One region of the Arthrobacter sp. BG3 genome, then DNA from elsewhere that is predicted to be linked to it. Evidence: riboswitches for the same ligand, from Rfam matches in the RefSeq annotation. Region 1 holds a riboswitch; the other holds the start of a gene.
The links. Region 1 has a riboswitch for S-adenosylmethionine ahead of AC1MFL_RS07205 (cobalamin-independent methionine synthase II family protein). Riboswitches for the same ligand answer to the same signal wherever they lie in the genome.
Positions count from the first base shown of each region.

Region 2: it holds a riboswitch for S-adenosylmethionine, as region 1 does, so the genes downstream of both, AC1MFL_RS03425 (bifunctional o-acetylhomoserine/o-acetylserine sulfhydrylase) here and AC1MFL_RS07205 (cobalamin-independent methionine synthase II family protein) in region 1, are expected to answer to the same signal.

Region 1 is NZ_CM155270.1:1,638,303-1,642,008, forward strand. Features, by position in the region: gene AC1MFL_RS07200 (adenylosuccinate synthase) at 181-1,470, opposite strand; SAM riboswitch class I at 1,803-1,907, shown strand; gene AC1MFL_RS07205 (cobalamin-independent methionine synthase II family protein) at 1,920-3,128, shown strand; gene AC1MFL_RS07210 (uracil-DNA glycosylase family protein) at 3,302-3,706, shown strand, end outside.
Region 2 is NZ_CM155270.1:750,664-754,369, reverse strand. Features, by position in the region: gene AC1MFL_RS03440 (histidine phosphatase family protein) at 1-390, opposite strand, end outside; gene AC1MFL_RS03435 (CPBP family intramembrane glutamic endopeptidase) at 456-1,238, shown strand; gene AC1MFL_RS03430 (VOC family protein) at 1,453-2,091, opposite strand; SAM riboswitch class IV at 2,293-2,408, shown strand; gene AC1MFL_RS03425 (bifunctional o-acetylhomoserine/o-acetylserine sulfhydrylase) at 2,474-3,706, shown strand, end outside.

The DNA of each region.
Region 1 (3,706 bases):
CGGAAACCTGGTGGGGGGTCCATGCTCCGGCGGCGCTTACAAAGGAGTAATCGCTGGGGTGCCCCGAAAGGTTACGCACCGATCGGAAGTTTCTTTTTCCTCGGGACGAGCAACGGCGGCGGGCCACCCTTCCAGGTGACCCGCCGCCGTCGGGCGCCGCGATGAATGCGTCAGTCAGTATCAGTCATTGATCAGATCGTTGATCACGATCGTCTGGTCGCGGTCCGGGCCGACACCGATCGCGGAGAACCGCGTGCCGGAGAGCTTCTCGAGTGCCAGCACGTAGTTCTTGGCGTTCTCCGGGAGGTCTTCCAGGGTGCGGGCACCGGTGATGTCCTCAGTCCAGCCTTCGAAGTACTCGAAGATCGGCTTGGCGTGGTGGAACTCGGTCTGCGTCATCGGCATTTCGTCGTGCCGGACGCCATCAACGTCGTAGGCCACGCAGACCGGGATCTGCTCGATGCCCGTGAGCACGTCCAGCTTGGTGACGAAGTAGTCGGTGAAGCCGTTGACGCGGGAGGCGTGGCGCGCCAGCACGGCGTCGTACCAGCCGCAGCGGCGCGGCCGGCCGGTGTTGACGCCGAACTCCCCGCCGGTCTTCTGCAGGTACATGCCCATCTCATCGAACAGTTCCGTGGGGAACGGTCCTGCGCCTACACGGGTGGTGTAGGCCTTGATGATGCCGATGGAGCGCGAGATCCGGGTGGGGCCGATGCCCGAGCCCACGGAGGCGCCGCCGGCGGTCGGGTTCGAGGAGGTCACGAAGGGGTAGGTGCCGTGGTCAACGTCGAGGAACGTGGCCTGGCCGCCCTCCATGAGGACCACCTTGCCCTCGTCCAGGGCGGTGTTCAGGACAAAAGTGCTGTCGATGACCAGCGGGCGGAGGCGCTCGGCGAAGGACAGGAAGTACTCCACGATCTCGTCCACCTCGATGTCCCGGCGGTTGTAGACCTTCACCAGCAGTTCGTTCTTCTGGCGCAGCGAGCCTTCGACCTTCTGGCGCAGGATGGAGGCGTCAAAGACGTCCTGGACCCGGATGCCGAGGCGGGCCACCTTGTCCATGTAGGCCGGGCCGATCCCGCGGCCGGTGGTGCCGATGGCGCGGCTGCCGAGGAACCGCTCGGTGACCTTGTCCAGGACCTGGTGGTAGGGCGCCACGAGGTGGGCGTTGGCGGAGACCCGCAGCTTGGAGGTGTCGGCGCCGCGGGCTTCCAGGCCGTCGATCTCCTGGAACAGCGCCTCGAGGTTCACCACGCAGCCGTTGCCGATAATCGGAACCGCGTTGGGGCTCAGGATGCCGGCCGGAAGGAGCTTGAGCTCATACTTCTCACCGCCTACGACGACGGTGTGCCCGGCATTGTTGCCGCCGTTGGGCTTGACGACGTAGTCGACTCGGCCACCAAGCAGGTCAGTGGCCTTACCTTTGCCTTCGTCGCCCCATTGGGCTCCGACGATCACGATTGCTGGCATGGGATCCTCCCCCATTCGTTCGGGCCAAAGTCCGTGTGATTCACCAGGGTGGTCACCGGAGCTCAGCGCCGTTCATGAGAACGCCCCGGATCTACCGCTGTGCTCTTACCATCAACGCCAGAGTCCGGGGCTCTTACCACCCAAGTTTAGCCGATCGCGGTGGCGTCGACTCATTTGACCATCCAATGGACTTCCCGCCGGCTGCGCGGGGACCTGGCGGGGGCGGCTGGGCCGGGAGGAGGCGGGGCGGCTGGGCCGGGACCCGGTGTCCAGCACGCGGAACTTCGCCGGATGGGCTTGCGCGGGGGCGCCCGGTCGAATTAGGTGGGAGGTGACCATCCCGAGCGGCCGAGGGACCTGGACCGTTGACGCCGCAGCAACCCTGCCCGTACGCAGCACTGTGACGGCCAAGGTGCTACCGCCAGGACCGATGGAAAGGAAGCGCCCCCATGCAGCAGAACACCGACCATATCCGCGCCACCCATGCAGGCTCATTGCCCCGCACCCCCGAGCTCATCGCGGCGAACGAGGCCAAGGAAACAGAAGGCATCACCCCCGAGTTCCTGGACCTGCTGGAAACGTCCGTGGTGGACATCGTCCGGCGCCAGAAAGACCTCGGCATTGATATCCCCAACGACGGCGAATATGGGCACACGATGTCCAGCTCGGTGGACTATGGCGCCTGGTGGAACTACTCCTTCAGCCGGCTCGGCGGCCTCGAGCCGACGGATGTGGACCGCTGGGCTGACGCTGCAGTGCACCGCTCCACACCCGGCAACATCGTGCTGACCTCCTTCCCGGACCGGCGCGACCGGCAGAAGTTCAACGAGGCCTACAACGACCCGTCCTCCGGAATCCTGGCGCACCGCAAAAGTGTCACCCAGCCGAAAATCGCCGGCCCGCTGAGCTACACCGGGCAGGACCTTGTGGGCTCGGACATCGCCAACCTCAGGACCGGCCTGGCCGCCGCCGGCCTGGCCGAGGGCTTCGTCGCCTCGCTGTCCCCGGGCTCCTGCGCCCGCGTCGCCAACGAGTACTACAAGACGGATGAGGAACTCCTCTACGCCTGCGCCGACGCCATGCGGGAGGAGTACAAGGCCATCATCGACGCCGGGCTCACGGTCCAGCTGGACGATCCGTCGCTGGCCGAAAGCTGGGACCAGATCAACCCGGAACCGAGCCTGGCCGACTATCTCAAATTCATCCAGCTCAGGGTTGAGGCGACCAACTGGGCGCTCCGCGACCTGCCGCAGGACCAGATCCGGCTGCACGTCTGCTGGGGTTCCTGGCACGGCCCGCACACCACGGACATCCCGTTCGCGGACATTGTCGGTTCCGTCCTGCAGATCAATGCGGGCGGCTACTCCTTCGAGGCCGCCAACGTCCGCCACGAGCATGAATGGCGCGTCTGGGAGGACACCAAGCTCCCCGACGGAAAAGTCATCATCCCCGGCGTCGTTTCCCACGCCACCAACGTCGTCGAGCACCCGGACCTGGTGGCTGACCGGATCGTACGCTTCGCCGAACTGGTGGGCCGGGAAAATGTGATTGCATCCACAGATTGCGGTCTGGGCGGCCGGGTGCACCCCCAAATTGCCTTTGCCAAGCTGGAATCCTTGGGAGAGGGCGCCCGCCGCGCCACCGCGCGGCTCTGGTAGCGGCCGCTCCGCGGGAACGGCATTTCGCGGGGCTTGATAGACTAGTAAGGATCGACCAGGAATCGGTCCACACCACATTTTCAAACCACACCGTACTTAACGTGCCCCGGTGCTCGGCGTGCCCACGTACGGTCTGGCAGCTTCACCAAAACCCGCAGGAGACTCAGCAATATATGACAGCCTTGGCCACTGAAAATTCCCGCGAACAGCTTCTGAGCCGCCGCTACGAACCTAGCGTCGCGGCCGTCAACGAGCTGTGCGACACGCTGCAGGCAACCAAAGCTGGCATGAATGTCCCGTATGTAGACCCGATGCACGACGTTGACGAGTGCCGCATCATCAGCCTCTTCTCCAACATCGGAACCGAGGACGAGTCAGGTTTCATCACCGCCGGCGACGAAGAAGCCGCCACCCGCCTGCTCGGCGTCCAGTGGAAGCTGGGCCTGCGCCCGGAGTTCGTGATGCCGTGGAACGTGCACCCCTGGTACGTCCCGGGCGAGCCGAACGGCAAGTTCACGCCGGACCAGATTTCCGCCGGCCTGAAGCCGCTGCTGAAGTTTCTCGCCGTCGTGCCCCGC
Region 2 (3,706 bases), 890 kb from region 1:
CACATCGGAGCCGGACTCGCCTTCCCGGAAGCGGTAGAAGAAGTGGCCGTAGGCGTTCCGGAGTTCCTTCTGGTCCTCGATCTCGCCGGCGATCTGGAAGTTGGCCCAGTCCTGCTCCCGCAGCCGCGGCTCCTCAATCACCCGCTCGATCAGCGGACCGAGTTTGAGCGCCTCAAGGGTCTGGTAGGCACGCAGATAGGGGGAGACGTACACGCAGACTTGGCGCCCGTCCAGCAGCCGCCGGACCTCCTCGCCGGCCGCCCGGGCCTGTTCCACGCCGCGTTCAGTCAGCGGGATCCGGTAATCGGGCACCCGGTTGTAGATCGAGGTGTCGGCGTTGGCGGCGGACTGGCCGTGCCGGATCATGATGATTTTCCCGGGCGCACTCATAAACCCCAAGCATAGGCGGCAACGCCGGTAAGGCAGGGCAAGCCGGGACCGGGCAAGATAGGAACATGCTGGTTCCCTCCCGCCGTCGCCTGCGGCTAGAAGTCTGGATAGTCCTGGGCCTGTCCCTGGGGCAGTCCGCCGTGTATTCGGTCGTTCAGTTGCTCGACAAGCTGACCCGGGCGCCACTGTCCGAGGCCACCTCCACGCTGAACCGTTCGCAAAGCACCCGCGAATACTTTGACCTCACCTACCAGTTGCTGGACATCTTCTTCGCGCTGGTGCCGGTGGTCCTGGCGCTCTATTTCCTGACCGACCACCTGACGCCGGGCCCTGCCGGCCGCGGCAGCCATGGCGCCACGGCATTCCAGAAACTGGGGCTCAATTTTGCGCGGCCCGGCAGGGACCTGCTGCAGGGCTTCGGCCTGGCGGCGCTGATCGGCATCCCGTCGCTGGGCCTCTACGCCGCCGGGCGAGCCCTTGGCATCACGACGTCGATCATCCCCAGCGCGCTGGACGCCTACTGGTGGACGGTGCCCGTGCTGATCCTCTCCGCGGTCCGGCACGGGGTCGTGGAGGAAGTGATCGTGGTGGGATACCTGCTGGACCGGCTCCCCAAGCTCGGCTGGAGCCTGCCGCTGGCGATCTTCGCCAGTTCGATGCTGCGCGGCAGCTACCACCTTTACCAGGGCTTCGGGCCGTTCATCGGCAACGCCATCATGGGCGTGATTTTCGCGCTGGTCTACACCAGGACCCGGCGCCTCATGCCGCTGGTGATCGCCCATGCCGTGCTCGACACCGTGGCGTTCGTCGGCTTCAGCCTCTTCGGCAAGGCCATCGGCCTGGGCTGACCCAGCCCAAACGACCAACCCCCAAGTCCCAAGCCCCACCCACCAAGCCCCACCCACCAAGCAACGCGCTGTCACTTAGCGCCCATCCGGAGCCTCCGGACCGGCGCTAACTGACCCCGCGTTGCCGGGCGGCCGTTAAAAGATTTCGGCCGCCATCGTTGGGTGACGTCATTGGCACCCGCTGATGGCGGCCGAAGTGTAGGGCGGTAGGGCGTTAGATGGTGACGGCTCCGGAGGCCGTTTCAAAGGTGACGGAGAGGATGCCGGGGGTGCCGCGGGGAGCGAGCCAGTTCACGGCCACGTCTTCCAGCGGCTTCTCCACCGGAACACCCAGCCATTCGGTCACGCGCTCTGCCGAGCCGGCAATCGTGAGTGCGGACATCTTGACGTTGCTCTCGTAGGCCTTCGACGGGTGGAGTTCCGGATCGCCTTCCCACTTGAGCATGTACGGGACCTGGGGATCGGCGATGAGTCCGAGGATGCCGATCTGCTTCCAGACCAGTTCGCGGCCGTCGGGGAACTTGCGGTTGCCGCTGACAGCGGCCCGGCCGAGCCGTTCCTCGAAGGGGGCAAGGTTGTCCACTTCGACGCACCAGCCCATCCAGCCGCCGCCTGCTTCGGAGCGGGCGCGGACGGCCTGGCCGAAGGGTGCCTTGTCCGATGCCGGGTGGTTTAGAACCTCCACGACCTCGACATATTTGTGTCCCGCGAGCGGGATGATCATGTTGCGGGTCCCGAATCTGGGGTGTACTCCGCCCTTCACGGCTTCCACGCCGAGGGCAGACGCAATTCGTTCGGTGGTGGCAGCGAGGCCATCTTGTTCACAGGCGTAAGAGACGTGATCCATGCGCATGCCCTCATCTTGACACTTTGTGATGCGCCTCTCAGCTTAGGCTCCCCTAACCGTGGTGGGATGTCATTTCGGGGGCTCTCGGCGGGGCACTATCTCTTATCGCAAGGCGGAACGGAAGGGCCATCCGGACCGTTCCGAGGGCAACTTCATCTTCGTCATAAAGCTATTCACAGCCCGCACACTGTTCCTAGACTGGGGGCAGGTCATGAGTGCCAGCACACAGCCCCGGCTCGCTGGCCGGCAACCCTCGTATCGCGGTGGGGTGCCCCGGGTGAAGACCTGGCCTGCCGGCGCCCGCCGGCCGGCAAGCGCGGCGCCAGTACTGTCCCGGGCCAACGGGGTCCGGGGTTGTCTGTGCCCAGTCCCTAAAAGGAGCCTCCAGATGTCCAATGCCTGGTCTTTCGAAACCCGCCAGATCCATGCCGGCCAGGAGCCGGACAGCGCCACCGGCGCCCGCTCGCTGCCGATCTACCAGACGACGTCGTTCGTCTTCCCCAGCGCGGAAAGCGCCGCCAACCGCTTCGCCCTTGCCGAACTGGCTCCCATCTACACCCGGATCGGCAACCCCACCCAGGACGCCGTCGAACAGCGGGTGGCCAGCCTGGAGGGCGGACTCGCGGCGCTGCTGCTGAGCTCCGGCCAGGCCGCGGAGACCTTCGCGATCCTCAACGTCGCCGAGGCCGGTGACCACGTGGTGGCCAGCCCCAGCCTCTACGGCGGCACCTACAACCTGCTCGCGCACACCCTAAAGAAGTTCGGCATCACCGTCACCTTCGTGGAGGACCCGGACAACCTGGCCCAGTGGCGTGACGCCGTGCAGCCGAACACCAAGCTGTTCTTCGGCGAAGTGGTCTCCAACCCCCGCCAGGACGTGCTGGACATCGAGGGCATCTCGCAGGTTGCGCACGAGGCCGGCGTCCCGCTGATCGTGGACAACACCCTCTCCACCCCCTTCCTGATCCGGCCGATCGAGTGGGGTGCGGACATCGTGGTGCACTCCGCCACCAAGTACCTTGGCGGCCACGGCGCCGCGATCGCGGGCGTGATCGTGGACTCCGGCAACTTCGACTTCGGCAAGGACCCGGAGCGTTTCCCCGGCTTCAACACCCCGGACCCCACCTACAACGGCCTGGTGTACGCCCGGGACCTCGGCGCGGACGGTGCCCTCGGCGCCAACCTCTCCTACATCCTCAAGGCGCGCGTCCAGTTGCTGCGTGACCTCGGCTCGGCGGTGTCCCCGTTCAACGCCTTCCTCATCGCCCAGGGCATCGAGACCCTGAGCCTGCGCATGGAGCGGCACGTCGCCAACGCCATCAGGGTGGCCGAATGGCTCGAGGCGAGGGACGACGTCGAATCCGTCGCCTACGCGGGGCTGCCCTCCAGCCCCTGGTACGAGCGCGGCCGCAAGTACGGCCCGAAGGGGACCGGCGCCGTCGTGTCCTTCAATCTCGCCGGCGGAGCCGAGGCCGGAAAGCGCTTCGTTGACGCCCTCGAGCTGCACTCGCACGTGGCGAACATCGGCGACGTGCGCTCCCTCGTCATCCACCCGGCGTCGACCACGCACAGCCAGCTCTCCCCGGAGCAGCAGGCCGTTGCCGGCGTGAATCCCGGCCTG